DNA from 4 places in the Yersinia sp. 2541 StPb PI genome. Region 1 is predicted to be linked to each of the others. Evidence: predicted binding sites of a transcription regulator. Region 1 holds the regulator's gene; each other region holds the start of a gene.

Region 1 (3,837 bases):
GCCATCCGTAAAGCACGAGATCAAGGCCGACATATCAGCTATTTTGGCCCCGAAGCCAATGACTTTGGCCAGTTGGAGCAAAGTGTGTCGGAATACGGTGAACACGGCACTGGCTGTTCACGTAAGTATTTACATACCTATGATGAAGCGGTGCCATACAACCAAATTCCCGGCACGTTTACCCCGTGGGAAGCATTACCACAACCCACCGACGTGCTGTTTTATGAAGGGCTGCATGGCGGCGTGGTGACTGAACATCATGATGTGGCGAAACACGTCGATCTGTTGGTGGGCGTGGTACCTATCGTCAATCTGGAGTGGATTCAGAAATTAGTACGCGATACCGGCGAACGCGGCCATTCGCGTGAAGCGGTGATGGATTCCGTAGTGCGCTCCATGGATGATTATATCAACTACATTACGCCGCAGTTCTCACGCACTCATATCAACTTCCAGCGCGTGCCAACCGTTGACACATCAAATCCGTTTGCTGCCAAAGCGATTCCGTCACTGGATGAAAGCTTTGTGGTTATTCATTTCCGGGGTTTGGATCAAATTGATTTCCCTTACTTACTAGCGATGTTGCAAGGATCATTTATCTCTAATATCAATACATTGGTGGTACCCGGCGGAAAAATGGGGCTGGCAATGGAGCTGATTATGGCGCCGCTAGTGCAGCAGTTGCTGGAAGGGGAGAAAATCGGTTAATCTCCTTCATTCTTGAAGCCGCAGTATAGCAATGGCTGGAGAGAGAGAAAAATAATTTGACTCTATCCCAACCCAAAGTAATTGGAGCTGCAGGTAGGCGGCAAACGAACTCATCCCGATGAGCTTACATAAGTAAGTGATTCGGGTGAGCGAACGCAGCTAACAACCCTGCAGCTTCAAGTACGAAGGGTTTGCTTAGGCGATGTCACGGATCTCAAAACTGTGGGTAATCGTCGCCGCTTTACCCAACATCAGTGAGACGGAGCAATACTTTTCTGCTGACAGCTCAACGGCTCGTTCCACAATTTTGTCGGTCAGACCTTTGCCGCTGACAATAAAATGCAGGTTGATTTGCGTAAATAGACGCGGTGCCTCTTCGCGACGCTGCGAGGTTAATGTCACTTCGCAATCACGCACATCATTGCGGCCTTTTTGTAAAATAGAGACCACATCAATCGCGCTACAACCGCCTGCTGACATTAACAACATTTCCATCGGACTCGGTGCTTTGTCTCCAGCATTACCGTCCATCAACACCTGATGACCTGATGCCGATTCACCCAAAAATGTCAGCCCCTCAACCCACTTTACACGTGCCTGCATAACTCTTGCTCCCGGTTAAATTTTCTGATCCAGACTACCCTTTCATTTACAAACTGGCAATGTAACCCGATGTTCATCATGCTGAAGCGATACAACACAAGACACTGGCTTCATCCTGTGCTACAAACAGAACCGAAAGTGTTGTTTCTAGAATTAAATAGGGTAGCTTCTCAATACTCAGTGGAGGGTTTCTACCCGGTACGTATCTTGGCTATACCTTTCGGCAGTTGAGCAAATTAATATGCTACGAGAAAGTGTATTTTATAAGCACGCCGTACAGGGAACTCTGAGCCCTGTTATGTTAGGCAGCGATAACAACAGAGGATAACAGCGAATGGTTCTCGGCAAGCCACAAACAGACCCGACTCTCGAATGGTTCCTGTCTCATTGCCATATCCACAAATATCCATCGAAGAGTACGCTGATTCACCAAGGTGAAAAGGCCGAAACGCTTTACTACATCGTGAAAGGCTCCGTTGCGGTGCTTATCAAAGATGAGGAAGGTAAAGAGATGATTCTCTCCTATCTTAATCAGGGAGATTTCATCGGCGAACTTGGATTATTTGAAGAAGGCCAAGAACGTAGCGCCTGGGTTAGAGCAAAAACCGCCTGTGAAGTGGCTGAAATTTCTTACAAAAAATTCCGTCAGCTGATTCAGGTCAATCCAGATATTTTAATGCGCCTATCTTCACAGATGGCGAGTCGCTTACAGATTACATCTGAGAAAGTGGGCAACCTTGCTTTCCTTGATGTGACTGGGCGTATTGCACAAACGCTGCTTAATCTGGCAAAACAACCTGATGCCATGACCCACCCAGATGGGATGCAGATTAAAATTACCCGCCAGGAAATTGGTCAGATAGTTGGCTGCTCCCGCGAAACCGTGGGGCGGATACTAAAAATGCTGGAAGATCAAAACCTGATCTCCGCACACGGTAAAACGATTGTCGTCTACGGCACCCGTTAATTCCCCCTAAACTGGTGCCGATACTGTCGGCATCAGTTTTTTAATCTTTTGTGATCAATAAATTTCTGGGGCCTTTATGAAATGGCAACGGCTTATTTATCATCCTGAAGTTAATTACGCACTACGCCAAACATTAGTGCTCTGCCTGCCTGCAGCATTAGGGTTCGCTCTCGGCGAACTTCGGCTGGGCTTGATGTTTTCTCTGATACCCGCCTGTTGCAACATTGCCTCACTGGATACACCACACCAACATTTTTTCCGGCGTCTGCTGGTCGGCGGCGCGCTGTTTACTGTGAGTAGCTTCCTAACCCAGCAACTGCTGCTATGGGGTATTCCGTTGCCTGCTGTCATGCTCAGCCTGGCATTAGTTCTAGGAGTGAGTGGGGCGATTAGCCAATTGAATGGCCATTTGTTACCCGCGGCACTGATTGCTGCTATTTTCAGCCTCAGCATGGTGGGCCGCGCTCCGATCTGGCAAGCCCCGTTGCTGTGTGCCGTAGGGACACTGTGGTATGGGGTGTTTAACGGGTTATGGTTCCGACTCTGCAAGGATCAACCGATTCGCGAACCTTTGAGTCAGCTTTATCGCTTACTAGCCGATTATTGTGACACCAAATACAGCCTGTTTGCTCAGCACCTTGAGCCGGAAAAATCGATACCGCCGCTGCTGGACAGACAACAGGCGATTATGGACAAGATTAATCAGCTTTATCAGCAATTTAATCTGATTCATAACACCACGAAGAAAGAACAGAAACGGTTGTTGGGATTGTTCCAAATGGCTCTCGATTTGCAAGAGCACATTACTGCGGCCCTGATTCAGCCAGAAAAAGCACAAGAGTTAATGGAGCAGACACAGATTGATAGCGTGATACGCCGTAATTGCCAGAAAATCTCAGCTCAAATGCGCAGCATCGCCAACGACATTCTCTATCACCACCATGCTGATGAGCATTTCACTGCCGATGATGGTCTGACAGAACTGGCAAGCATCGCACAGGCACACCCAGACAACCCGGTCGCACAATTCTACTACTACCATATCAGCCACGTGACCCAGCTATTGAGTGACCGGCGACCACTGTATGACCGTGACCTGATGTCCAGCCAACAACCACAACCTTTCTGGCCGGCGTTGATCAGCTATCTGTCGTTCAAATCAGGTGCACTGCGGGAAGCGGCTCGTCTGGGCGTAACACTGGCAGCAGGTAGCTATATCGGTAACTTAATTCATCTACCCAAACCTTATTGGATTTTGCTTACTGTGATGCTGGTAACGCAGAACGGTTATAACGCCACCAAGGTACGAATCCATCACCGTGCACTCGGCACCTTGATTGGGCTGATATTGGCCGCTGGTCTATTGCATCTGCCAATGCCAGAGGGTGCCACCCTTGGCATTATGCTGCTCATTACCCTTGCCGCTTATCTGGTTCAACGTAAAAACTACGGGCTATCTGTTGTTGGCAGAACCATAACCGCAGTCTATATCTTGCAATTATTGACCGGAGAAGGCGCTGACTTCTTGGTTCCGCGATTGCTAGATACCTTAATTGGCT
Region 2 (3,837 bases), 1.4 Mb from region 1:
CCTTTGTAAGAACGGCAATATCAACTGCCTGACTTTCGATATTGGTTCTTCCAGTCTGGCGCAGGGTAACTGTGGGCAAATGGCGCAGCTTGAGATTGAGAAGTATACCGGACCGGTGCTGAAAAACACCGCGCATGCGGTTCCTGCTGGGGCTTAGCCACCAGAAGAACCAAGGGTTAAGCGTACCAACGGGCACTCCGGCGTTTCGCGTCGTTTACGGCCCGAACAGCACGCTTCCCCTTAGATTACTGACAAAGTCCCGGCCTATTGGCGGGGACTTTACTTTAATAGGGGTAGGCTAACAGGTGGTCAAGAGACGGTTTTTATTCCCCAACAAGGAGCACTTCAATCCCACCTTTTCGTAATCCATTCAAACTTTCCTCTGGAATACCTTTATCGGTGATAACCATATGTATGCGCTGGGTATCAATTATTTTATGCAGGCTGGAGCGGTTAAATTTACTGGAATCAGTGACCACAATGATGCGTTCCACGACTTCACACATTCGGCGATTTAGGCGAGCTTCGTCTTCATTATGCGTGCTCACACCGCGCTCAAGACTGATGGCGTCTACCCCCAGAAAAAGTATATCGAAATGATAATTTTGCAAGGACTGGTCAGCCTGATCCCCATAGAAGGAAAGGGACTGGCGGCGTAAGTGCCCTCCTGTCATCAGCAATTCCACGCCCTCAGCCTCAAGCAGCGCGTTCGCCACATTCATACCGTTTGTCATAGCAATGACCTCCTTATGATTACGCATATGACGCGCTATTTCATTAGTGGTCGTGCCCGAGTCTAGAATCACGCGGTGCCCAGGTTTAATCAGATTTGCAGCAACGCGAGCAATATCGCGTTTTAAAGAAATATTAAGGGAGCTTTTATCTTCTACCGTGGGTTCAACGCCAGGTGTGCCAGCATCACACACCAGCGCACCGCCGTATGCACGTACAGCAATCCCCTGCTTTTCCAGAAAGGCCAAATCGTTGCGGATAGTCACCGTAGAAACACCAAAGAATGACGATAAATCATTAACCTGAACACTTCCTTGCTGACGAAGCCGCTGAATGATCTGCTCACGCCTTTCACTGGTACCCGTTATACGCTTGTCCATTACTGAATCGGTATTGCTCATATCAGATCCTTCCCAAAAGCCTTTCGTTTCATTTCACTTTATCTATTAACACCTTTCTTTTGCCGGAAAGCAAGTCTTTACATCAGGCCAAACCGTGCTACCACCCGATAAAAAAGCCTTTCATTATGTTTCTTTTGCGAAACAGATCCCATTTCCATTATCTTTCGTTTTGTTTTTATCAACCCATAAAGCAGTATCAATGAAACAAACCGAAAGGCATAAGTAATCAAAACCCCATACGGAGAGGAAAGTGAAACATTTAACCGAGTTTGTGGCCGACCATAAGCACGATAAGCGATGTGGCATTTTTGCCGTCTGTTCTGCTCACCCATTGGTTCTGGAAGCAGCAATGCGCCACGCCCGGGACGCGCAATCCATCTTATTAATAGAAGCCACCTCCAATCAGGTGGATCAGTATGGCGGCTATACCGGTATGACCCCAGATGACTTCCGTGGTTTTGTTGAGCAAATGGCGGATAAACACCACTTCCCTCGCAATCAGTTGGTGTTAGGGGGCGATCATCTGGGGCCAAATCGCTGGCAAAACGCCCCAGCCGCAGAAGCGATGTTTCATGCAGAAGAACTTATTCGCCATTATGTCGCGGCTGGCTTTAAGAAAATTCACCTTGATTGCAGTATGTCTTGTGCGGATGACCCAGTGCCATTAACAGATGAAATCGTCGCCGGGAGAGCAGCAAGGCTTGCCTTAATTGCAGAACAGACCCGCAAGGAAAAACAAGGTTCGTCTGATCTGGTTTATGTTATTGGAACGGAAGTCCCTGTTCCAGGAGGAGCACATGAAACGCTGTCAACGCTGATGGTTACCTCTCCCCAAGCGGCAAAAGCAACGCTCGAGGCTCATCGTCATGCTTTTGAACAACAAGGTCTGCACGACCTGTGGCCACGCATTATCGGGCTAGTCGTCCAACCCGGTGTAGAATTCGATCATACTCATGTTATTGATTATCAACCTGAGAAATCTCTTGCTCTGAGCCAGACTATCGAAGAGTTTGACACGATGGTCTTTGAAGCTCACTCCACCGATTACCAAACTCCGCTCGCCCTACAACAGCTAGTTCAGCACCACTTTGCCATTTTGAAAGTGGGTCCGGCACTCACTTTCGCGTTACGTGAAGCGCTATTTTCACTGGCCGCTATCGAGCAGGAACTCCGCCCCGCATACCAATGTTCAGGGCTACGAGATGTGCTGGAAAGCGTCATGCAGGAACACCCGGAGCACTGGAAACAGCATTATCACGGTAATAACGATGAACGTCGTCTGGCGCGCGGCTACAGCTATTCTGATCGCGTTCGTTACTACTGGCCCGATCACCACATTGACGAGGCTTATGCTCGGTTAGTAAATAATTTAACGGACAAACCGCTGCCCTTGCCGTTGATCAGCCAGTATCTGCCACTTCAATACGTTAAGGTCCGTGAAGGCCGGCTCGCGGCAACACCGCACGAACTGATTATTGACCATATTCAGGATGTATTGCGCCAGTACCATGCAGCCTGCATGGGAACATCGTCATCCCATTAACACAATGATAATAAGGAATAAAACATGCCAAACATTGTATTAAGTCGTATTGATGAGCGCCTGATTCACGGCCAGGTTGGTGTTCAATGGGTTGGTTTTGCCGGAGCAAATCTGGTGTTGGTTGCCAATGATGAAGTTGCCGAAGATCAGGTTCAACAAAACCTGATGGAAATGGTTCTGGCAGAAGGGATTGCCGTGCGCTTCTGGCCACTGCAAAAAGTGATCGACAATATTCATCGTGCAACCGATCGGCAGAAAATTTTACTGGTCTGCAAAAGTCCCGAAGACTTTCTAACGCTGGTCAACGGTGACGTACCCGTGGCCCGAATCAATGTCGGCAACATGCATTATGCCGAAGGTAAACAACAAATAGCGAAAACCGTCTCTGTCGATGATCAGGATATTGCCGCTTTCTATGGCCTGAGAAAAGCAGGGGTGGAATGTTTTATTCAGGGCGTGCCGACCGAGCCCGCTCAGGATCTCTACAAACTCCTCTGAGGTATTTTCTATGGAAATTAGCTTATTACAGGCATCCGCGTTGGGGATTCTGGCCTTTATTGCTGGCTTGGATATGTTCAACGGCCTGACACATATGCACCGCCCGGTGGTCCTTGGGCCGTTGGTTGGCCTGATCCTTGGCGACCTTCATATGGGGATACTCACTGGTGGTACTCTGGAACTGGTCTGGATGGGGCTTGCTCCACTGGCCGGTGCCCAGCCGCCGAATGTGATTATCGGTACTATTGTCGGCACGGCTTTTGCTATTACTGCCGGTGTAAAACCGGAGGTCGCGGTTGGGGTTGCCGTGCCGTTCGCCGTGGCGGTGCAAATGGGCATCACCTTCTTGTTCTCTATCATGTCTGGTGTGATGGCGCGCTGCGACCGGATGGCGGCAAATGCGGATACCGACGGCATTGAACGCGTTAATTATCTGGCCCTGCTGGCTCTGGGGACGTTCTATTTTCTGTGTGCATTCTTGCCCATCTATTTTGGTGCTGAGCATGCGAAGACGGTCATTGATGTCTTGCCAGCCCGCCTGATAGATGGCCTTGGTGTCGCCGGTGGCATCATGCCTGCAATTGGCTTTGCCGTATTGCTGAAAATAATGATGAAAAACGTTTATATCCCCTACTTCATTCTTGGCTTTGTTGCTGCGGCCTG
Region 3 (3,837 bases), 2.3 Mb from region 1:
AAACACCCGCTCTACCGCCTCAAGTGATAAGTGCATTTCGCTCTGTAAAGGCAAACCCGCGAGCAGAGCTATCTCGGCTATCTCGCTATCGGTGGTGACTAATTGCGAGGTTTTATTCAGCGCAGGGCTAATACGGATAACTTCATCTTCAACCACCATAATGGCGGTTTCCATCTCATCAGCCGTTGGCGGATTATGGCGGAAATAGCGCTGAGCTGTATGGGTATCACCCACGGTAAGTGGCCATTGAGCACCAGTCGGATCAATAATTACTGTGCTTGCATCACGACCAATATGCAGCAGGGTGATGACCTGCGCGCTATTACTGAGAGATGCGCGGATAGTTTCATATTCGGTCTGAATGCTATGCATTATCTACCACCTAAAGGGCTAGCGTTACTCAATTAATCCATGTGGAACAACCAAATTACCCCGGAAAACCTGCGGATTTACATGTTTACCCGCGCGGGCATCAATTAAGTCGACCACCTTTCTCGCCAATGTTTCTAATGAATACTCGATTGCTGGCACTGCTGGGATACCGGGTAATTGCACTGAACCATCCAGGCTGAAAACCATCACTTTATCAGGAACGGTATGCTTGAAGACATGCAATAGCGAGATGGCCTTTTGCGCTTCGATTTCATCCATTACCAACAGCGCATTAAATTGTGCACCGTTATTCAATAGTGTCTGCAACGCCTCTGAAGAGGAGTGAACGTTACCCATCACTAAACTGCGGTTATAGGGAATCAGGTAATTCTCCAACGCCCGTTGATAACCCAGTAGCGTCTGTTCCGCCACCGTGCCAGAGGCATGATTTAACAGCGCAATATGTCGGCGGCCCTGACTGACCAAATAGTGACAGGCAGTTTCTGCTGCGAATGAGTGGTCGAATAAAATACTGTTGGGGGTAGAGGACTCAAGACAATCAATCATGATGATATTTTCATCATGAGATGGCAGCGCAAAGCGTGCGCCGATGATGATAATGGCATCACACAAACCATTGGCGAGCTCAGCGACAGCATTTGCTACCCCGATGCTATTGTCGGCAAAACGCAGTAATAAATGCTTTTGATGCTGGCTAAACTGTTTTTCCAAGGCAAACAGATAACTGGTTGTTTGCTGAATGTGTTCAGTAGCGCAAATCACACCGACACACCCGGTTGACTGTGCAGTCAGAAACTGGGCGATGACATTCGGTTTATAATTCAGAGTCTCAACGGCCTTCATCACCGCCAGACGGCTCTCTTCCTTGACGCCGCGTGTACCGCTTAACACCCGGGACACTGTAGCTTTAGATACGTTGGCTAACCGCGATACATCATTAATAGTCGACATAACTTCACTCCACTTTATCTGATCAATGGCCAGAGGGCCTGGTCAGTTCCCTATTTCCTTGGTTCCAGTCTTACTGCATCTATTCTATACCGCGATCATCATAACGGAAACCGTTGTTACCAAGGAGTATCCAATAAAACAGCTCCCAGTGCTTAGCTTTTTGTGACGTCTTTCACAACTGCATATCTTTCAGTGGTTAAATATTTGAGCGCGCTCTCATATCTATTCTGTTTGCATGGAAACCGGTTTCCATTTTGTTTCCAATGAGGCTCAATATGACAAATTACTCTGAGGCGATACGTAATGAAAAAGATAATGTTGTGCTGCTCCGCCGGGATGTCTACTAGCATGTTAGTGAAAAAAATGTTGGCTGAGGCAGCAACGCGCGGACTTGAGGTTCAGATTGATGCTTTCGGTGCCAGTGAATTCAATGAACAGTTCAGCCGCTATCAGGTTGTGCTATTGGGACCACAGGTGAAATATATGCAACGTGATTTGGCGGCAATCGCTGAGCCTTTAGGGATCCCGGTGATGACTATCGACATGATGGATTACGGTATGCAACGCGGTGATAAGGTGCTCGACTTCGCCTTATCTCTTATTAATGCAGTGAAATAAAAGGTATCTGCCATGAGTTCTCTTTACCAAGCAATGGTTGGAATGATAGAGCAAACCATTACGCCACTGGCTGGGCGGCTGGGGCAACAAAAGTACATAATCGCCATTCGTGACGGGTTTACCTCGGCACTGCCGTTTATGATTATTGGTTCATTTATGCTGGTGTTCATTTTTCCGCCATTTTCTGCGGACACCACATGGGGTTTTGCCCGTGGTTGGTTAAACTTCTCAAGTACCTATCGCGAGCAATTGATGCTGCCTTTCAATCTCAGCATGGGGGTGATGACCTTCTTTATCTCGGTGGGGATTGGTGCCAGCCTTGGGCGGCAATATAAGTTGGACCCAATCATGACCGGTCTGCTGGCATTGATGTCCTTTTTGCTGGTAGCAGCACCTTATGCTGATGGGCACATTTCAACCCAATATTTCTCAGGACAAGGGATTTTCACCGCCATCGTGACCGCGGTGTATTCCACGGAGTTGTATGCATTCCTCAAACGCCACAATATTACTATCCGCCTGCCGAAAGAAGTGCCGACCGGGGTTGCACGATCTTTTGAAATTCTGATCCCCGTAGTGGCAGTGGTCGCGACATTGCATCCACTGAATTTATTTATCGAATCCTCCACAGGAATGATTATTCCAGAAGCGATTATGCACCTGTTGGCACCTTTAGTTTCTGCCTCAGATTCGCTACCTGCCATTTTGTTGTCGGTTCTGTTATGCCAAATTTTGTGGTTTGCCGGTATCCATGGCGCATTGATTGTGACCGGTATCATGAACCCGTTCTGGATGACCAATTTGGCGCTAAATCAAGCGGCTTTAGCTGCCGGAGCGCCGTTACCTCATATCTATTTGCAAGGTTTCTGGGATCACTACCTATTGATCGGTGGTGTGGGTTCGACTTTACCGCTGGCCTTCCTGCTATTACGCAGCAAAGCCATTCATCTGCGTACTATTGGCAAAATGGGGATAGTCCCAAGCTTCTTTAATATTAATGAACCGATTCTGTTTGGTGCCCCCATCATCATGAACCCGGTGTTCTTCCTGCCTTTTATCTTCGTTCCGATGATCAACGCTACATTGGCCTATATCGCGACCAAATTGGGGTGGATAGCGCAAGTTGTGTCATTAACCCCGTGGACGACGCCTGCGCCAATTGGTGCTTCCTGGGCTGCCAATTGGGCGTTTAGTCCAGTAGTTATGTGTATGTTATGTATGGTATTTTCGGCGGTGATGTACTACCCATTCCTCAAAGCTTATGAGCGCAGCCTGCTGAAAGCCGACCAGGAAAAAGAGCAACAACTGAGTTTTGCTGAGTCAGCTGAAACCCGCTAAGTCGTGATTAGATTAATCTTTATGGAGAGTATGATGAAGTATCAATTTCCACATGATTTTTGGTGGGGCAGTGCCAGTTCAGCCCCGCAAACCGAAGGTGAAAGCTTGAGTGGTGGTAAAAGTGCCACTGTCTGGGACACTTGGTTTGACAAGCAACTGGGGCGTTTTCATCAGCAGATTGGGCCGCAACAGACATCAACGTTTTATCAACATTGGCAGCAAGATATTGCTTTATTGAAACAGTTAAATCACAACAGTTTCCGTACCTCCATCTCATGGGCGCGACTGATCCCCAACGGACGAGGTGAAGTGAATCCGCAGGCAGTGGATTTTTACAATGGTGTCATTGACGAACTGCTGGCACAGGGGATAACCCCATTTATCAATCTGTTTCATTTTGATATGCCAACAGTCATGCAGGAGTTGGGGGGGTGGGAAAGCCGCTATGTAGTGGACGCCTATGCTGAATATGCCGATACCTGTTTTCGTTTATTTGGTGACCGGGTACAACATTGGTTTACCTTCAACGAACCAATC
Region 4 (3,837 bases), 1.2 Mb from region 1:
CTAAGCTGGCTAAACAAGTCCCTCACCGCTTTGGCAGTACACTGGGCCATTATAATGTTGGTTACGGCCCGTATGTAGTGTTACCGGGCTATGGCAGCTTCACCATTCGTGAGGATGGGGGGAATGCGGCTGATTACGTTTATCCGGTGTTGAGCTATCTCACGTTCTGGATGTCGGCAGGTAAATGGATGGTAGAAGGGATTGAAACCCGTGCTCAGCTATTGGATTCCGATGGGTTGCTGCGTAACTCGTCAGATCCTTATCTGATGGTGCGCGATGCCTACTTCCAACGTCATGATTTCCTGGCGAACGGCGGGCAGTTGAAACCGGAAGTCAATTCGAATGCACAAGCTATTCAGGGTGATTTGGACAGTATCGATTCAGCCAACTGATTCTGATACCTGATTCGAATAATAAAAAAGCGCCGAAAGGCGCTTTTTTATGGGCAAAGGAATTGCCAGTATCCGCTGATTAGAACGCGTAGTTAAAGTTCACGCCGTACAGCAGTGCCGTACCTTTAGAGTCGAACTGATAAGTAGTGCCGCCCACTGCCGCTGGTGTTTTTTCAGTAATATGCACGCTTTGGCCATGCATATAGGAAATACCAACATCCACTGAGGCATCTTTGTTGAAGGCGTAGGTAGTACCCGCACTGATCCAGAAACGGTCTTGGTCTGGAATTGAGATAGTGCGGTTATCTGCCGGAACCGGGCTGTCATCGAAGGCAATACCGGTACGGAAGGTCCAATTATCATCGTGATAATAAGTGGTACCCAGCGCGATACGGTAAGCATCATGGAAGCCTTCATGTTTTTCAAACAGTGTCTGGCCATTAGTGCCGGTTGCTTTCAGTTCTTGGAACTGACTCCAACTGGTGTAGGCCATGCTGTAGTGAATGGCCCACTGTGGTGCCACTTTGTTATAGCCGGACACTTCCCAGACTTCTGGTAGGTTCAGAGTTAAAGCACCCGGGATCGTATTACCGCCAGTGCCTCTTGGTGGTGGCAGTTGGTTGCTGAAATCGCCATCAAAGTCGATTTTCACTTTTGAGCGGTAAGTGAAGCTATAACGGTTTTCCTTATCAACTTCATACAGCACGCCCGCATTCCAACCATACCCCCACTCTTTACCTTCCATACGGGTAACTTCGGTATTAGCAGGGCGACCCGATAACGGACCAACTTCACCGAGATGGCGTACAATCTTCGCATCGGCGTACACTGCATTAAAGCCCAGGCCGAAACTGAAGTTTTCATTCAGGCGATACGCGGTACTCAGGTTCAGGTTGGCGGTTTTCAGATCAGTCTGACCGCCAAGGGAACCCGCAGGATAGTCGTCATTGAATTCAGTAGCCAAACCGTAGTTTGAGGTACCAGAGGCACCAATTGCCCATTGCTCATTCAGTGGCATAATAAAGTGGATATTTGGGATCCACTCTGAAGGCGCGATGTTATTGGCATCGGTACTTCTGCCTGAAATGGGGGATGTCCCACTAATATTGACGTCAGGATCAACATAAACAAAGCCGCCAGAGAAAGAAGGGCGGTCGAACAAAGTCATTGCTGCGGGGTTACGGCTACCAACTGATGCGTTGTCGGCAACGGCGCCTTCACCAGAGAAAGAACGCCCCAATGCAGCGGCTGAATATTCATTCAACTGGAAGCCAGCCGCAGAAACGTTCGACGATATGATTGCCACTGCAGCTGCCAGAGCTGATCGGGTAAACAGGTTTTTCTGGTTCATGACCAAAACCTCATTGTTTTAATTAATGTTACACACCGTAACAAGAGAATGCGGGATTGTAGGGTCCGTTATCGGTCAGACAAAGCAGACCAGTGGCTGAAGTATAGGTCCGACCTGTGTCAGTGTTGCAAGTATGTTTTGGGATTTGTTCAGTTTTGATTGCAAAAAATAGACGCAGTTAACAAAAAACTCACAATTTAGTATCAATTATTACATTATCAATGAATGAGCATACAATTTGACTGTGACCTTTATCACTTAATAAGCCTATAAACAGTAAGTCCTAGTGCCAAGTGACCGACGGTAGTAAAATAATGACAGAGAAAATATTTTTTTTGCGCCATGCCTTTTTGTGCTATTTGCACTAACGAATTGGCAATTTGCACCTATTTTGAAATGTCCGTTGAGGAGAATTGAAGATGTCAGATGCAATTAATCGCTGTAGTGCGGAAGAAACTGCTGCCTGCTGCTGTATAGATGTTGGTACTATAATGGATAATACTGATTGCACGGCCTCTTACAGTTGTGTGTTTGACAACCGTACTGAAGCTGAAGCGATGCTGAAATCGCTGACCGAAAAAGCGCGTGCTGTTGAGTCAGAACCTTGCTTGATTGAGCATAAATTGGAAGAGAAGGACGGCGGTGTTTGTTTAACCATCGACTTTACTTTTGCCTGCCAGGCAGAAACCATGATTTTCCAGCTGGGTCTGCGTTAATTCATGCCGGTAGTCACCGCAACTCAGGTAAGTTGAACCGATCTCTAACGCGAAGCCTTTTGCTTCGCGTTTATTTTTGTCTAATTTCCTCTGTAAATTTATTGCGTTAGATTCATCATTCTTCCCCATCCCCAATTCATCTTTCCCACGATTTTGTCGCTAAAAGTTGCTCCTGCTCTCACTTTCCTGTTCTGTAGGTTTACCAAATGTAAATTTTTGGTTAAAAATAATTAGATCAGGTCAGACCTGTTATTTGTTATGCTTAACTAAAAGCCACTCTATTTATCAGGAGCGTTTATGAGTAAGCCATTACCGCTAGTGACGCGCCAGGGCGATCGCATTGCAATCGTCAGCGGCCTGCGGACCCCTTTTGCCAAGCAAGCAACTGCTTATCATGGCGTACCGGCCGTCGACTTAGGCAAAATTGTGGTCAGTGAGTTGCTGGCCAGAAGTGGCGTTGCTCCTGAGTTAATTGATCAACTCGTATTCGGTCAAGTGGTGCAGATGCCTGAAGCGCCAAATATTGCCCGTGAAATCGTGTTGGGTACCGGCATGAGTGTGCATACCGATGCTTACAGTGTCTCACGCGCGTGCGCCACCAGTTTTCAGGCGGTAGCCAATGTGGCAGAAAGTATTATTGCAGGCTCAGTCACGGTGGCGATAGCCGGTGGTGCCGATTCCTCTTCCGTGCTGCCAATTGGTGTCAGTAAAGCACTGGCACGAACCTTGGTTGATGTTAATAAAGCGCGAACCCTCTCCCAGCGCCTGAAGTTGTTCAGCCGCTTAAAGTTACGCGATTTGCTTCCTGTTGCCCCGGCAGTGGCTGAATACTCTACCGGCTTGCGCATGGGGGATACCGCAGAGCAGATGGCAAAAACCTATGGTATCAGCCGTGAAGATCAGGATGCTCTGGCGCTACGATCGCACCAAATGGCAGCGATTGCCTGGCAGCAAGGGTTATTACACGATGAGGTGATGACGGCTTATATCCCGCCTTACCGTGATGCTATTACCGAAGATAACAATATCCGCAAAGATTCCACTATGGCGCAATATGCCAAGTTACGCCCCGCATTCGATCGCCAACATGGCAGTGTCACGGCGGCCAACAGCACCCCTTTGACGGACGGTGCCGCAGCCGTGATGATGATGAGTGAAGCGAAAGCAAAAGAGTTAGGTTTGCAACCGTTGGGTTATCTGCGCAGTTTCGCCTTTTCCGCCATCGATGTCTGGCAAGATATGCTGCTAGGCCCATCTTATGCCACGCCACTGGCACTAGACCGTGCCGGCATCACGCTGGCTGATTTGACCCTTATCGATATGCATGAAGCATTTGCGGCACAAACACTGGCTAACCTGAAAATGTTTGCCAGTGATA

What was found. Region 1 encodes CRP, which controls carbon source genes, mostly activating them, when cyclic AMP is high. Its sites were predicted from a motif close to ATGTGANNNNNNTCACAT; they were not measured.
Positions count from the first base shown of each region.
Region 2: a site for CRP is predicted at 1,268-1,285, ahead of V1953_RS07310 (DeoR family transcriptional regulator). Genes of this name have one in related genera too.
Region 3: a site for CRP is predicted at 1,505-1,522, ahead of V1953_RS11535 (PTS sugar transporter subunit IIB). Genes of this name have one in related genera too.
Region 4: a site for CRP is predicted at 1,986-2,003, ahead of V1953_RS06360 (YfcZ/YiiS family protein). Genes of this name have one in related genera too.

Region 1 is NZ_JAZGQB010000001.1:279,672-283,508, reverse strand. It holds gene V1953_RS01105 (phosphoribulokinase) at 1-708, shown strand, start outside; gene V1953_RS01100 (OsmC family protein) at 904-1,311, opposite strand; gene crp (cAMP-activated global transcriptional regulator CRP) at 1,646-2,278, shown strand; gene V1953_RS01090 (YccS/YhfK family putative transporter) at 2,355-3,837, shown strand, end outside.
Region 2 is NZ_JAZGQB010000001.1:1,651,023-1,654,859, reverse strand. It holds gene torA (trimethylamine-N-oxide reductase TorA) at 1-157, shown strand, start outside; gene V1953_RS07310 (DeoR family transcriptional regulator) at 324-1,133, opposite strand; gene kbaZ (tagatose-bisphosphate aldolase subunit KbaZ) at 1,384-2,676, shown strand; gene agaV (PTS N-acetylgalactosamine transporter subunit IIB) at 2,701-3,174, shown strand; gene agaW (PTS N-acetylgalactosamine transporter subunit IIC) at 3,185-3,837, shown strand, end outside.
Region 3 is NZ_JAZGQB010000001.1:2,591,984-2,595,820, reverse strand. It holds gene V1953_RS11545 (hypothetical protein) at 1-372, opposite strand, end outside; gene V1953_RS11540 (LacI family DNA-binding transcriptional regulator) at 397-1,344, opposite strand; gene V1953_RS11535 (PTS sugar transporter subunit IIB) at 1,648-1,962, shown strand; gene V1953_RS11530 (PTS sugar transporter subunit IIC) at 1,975-3,300, shown strand; gene V1953_RS11525 (glycoside hydrolase family 1 protein) at 3,334-3,837, shown strand, end outside.
Region 4 is NZ_JAZGQB010000001.1:1,429,704-1,433,540, forward strand. It holds gene mlaA (phospholipid-binding lipoprotein MlaA) at 1-392, shown strand, start outside; gene fadL (long-chain fatty acid transporter FadL) at 472-1,743, opposite strand; gene V1953_RS06360 (YfcZ/YiiS family protein) at 2,163-2,459, shown strand; gene fadI (acetyl-CoA C-acyltransferase FadI) at 2,757-3,837, shown strand, end outside.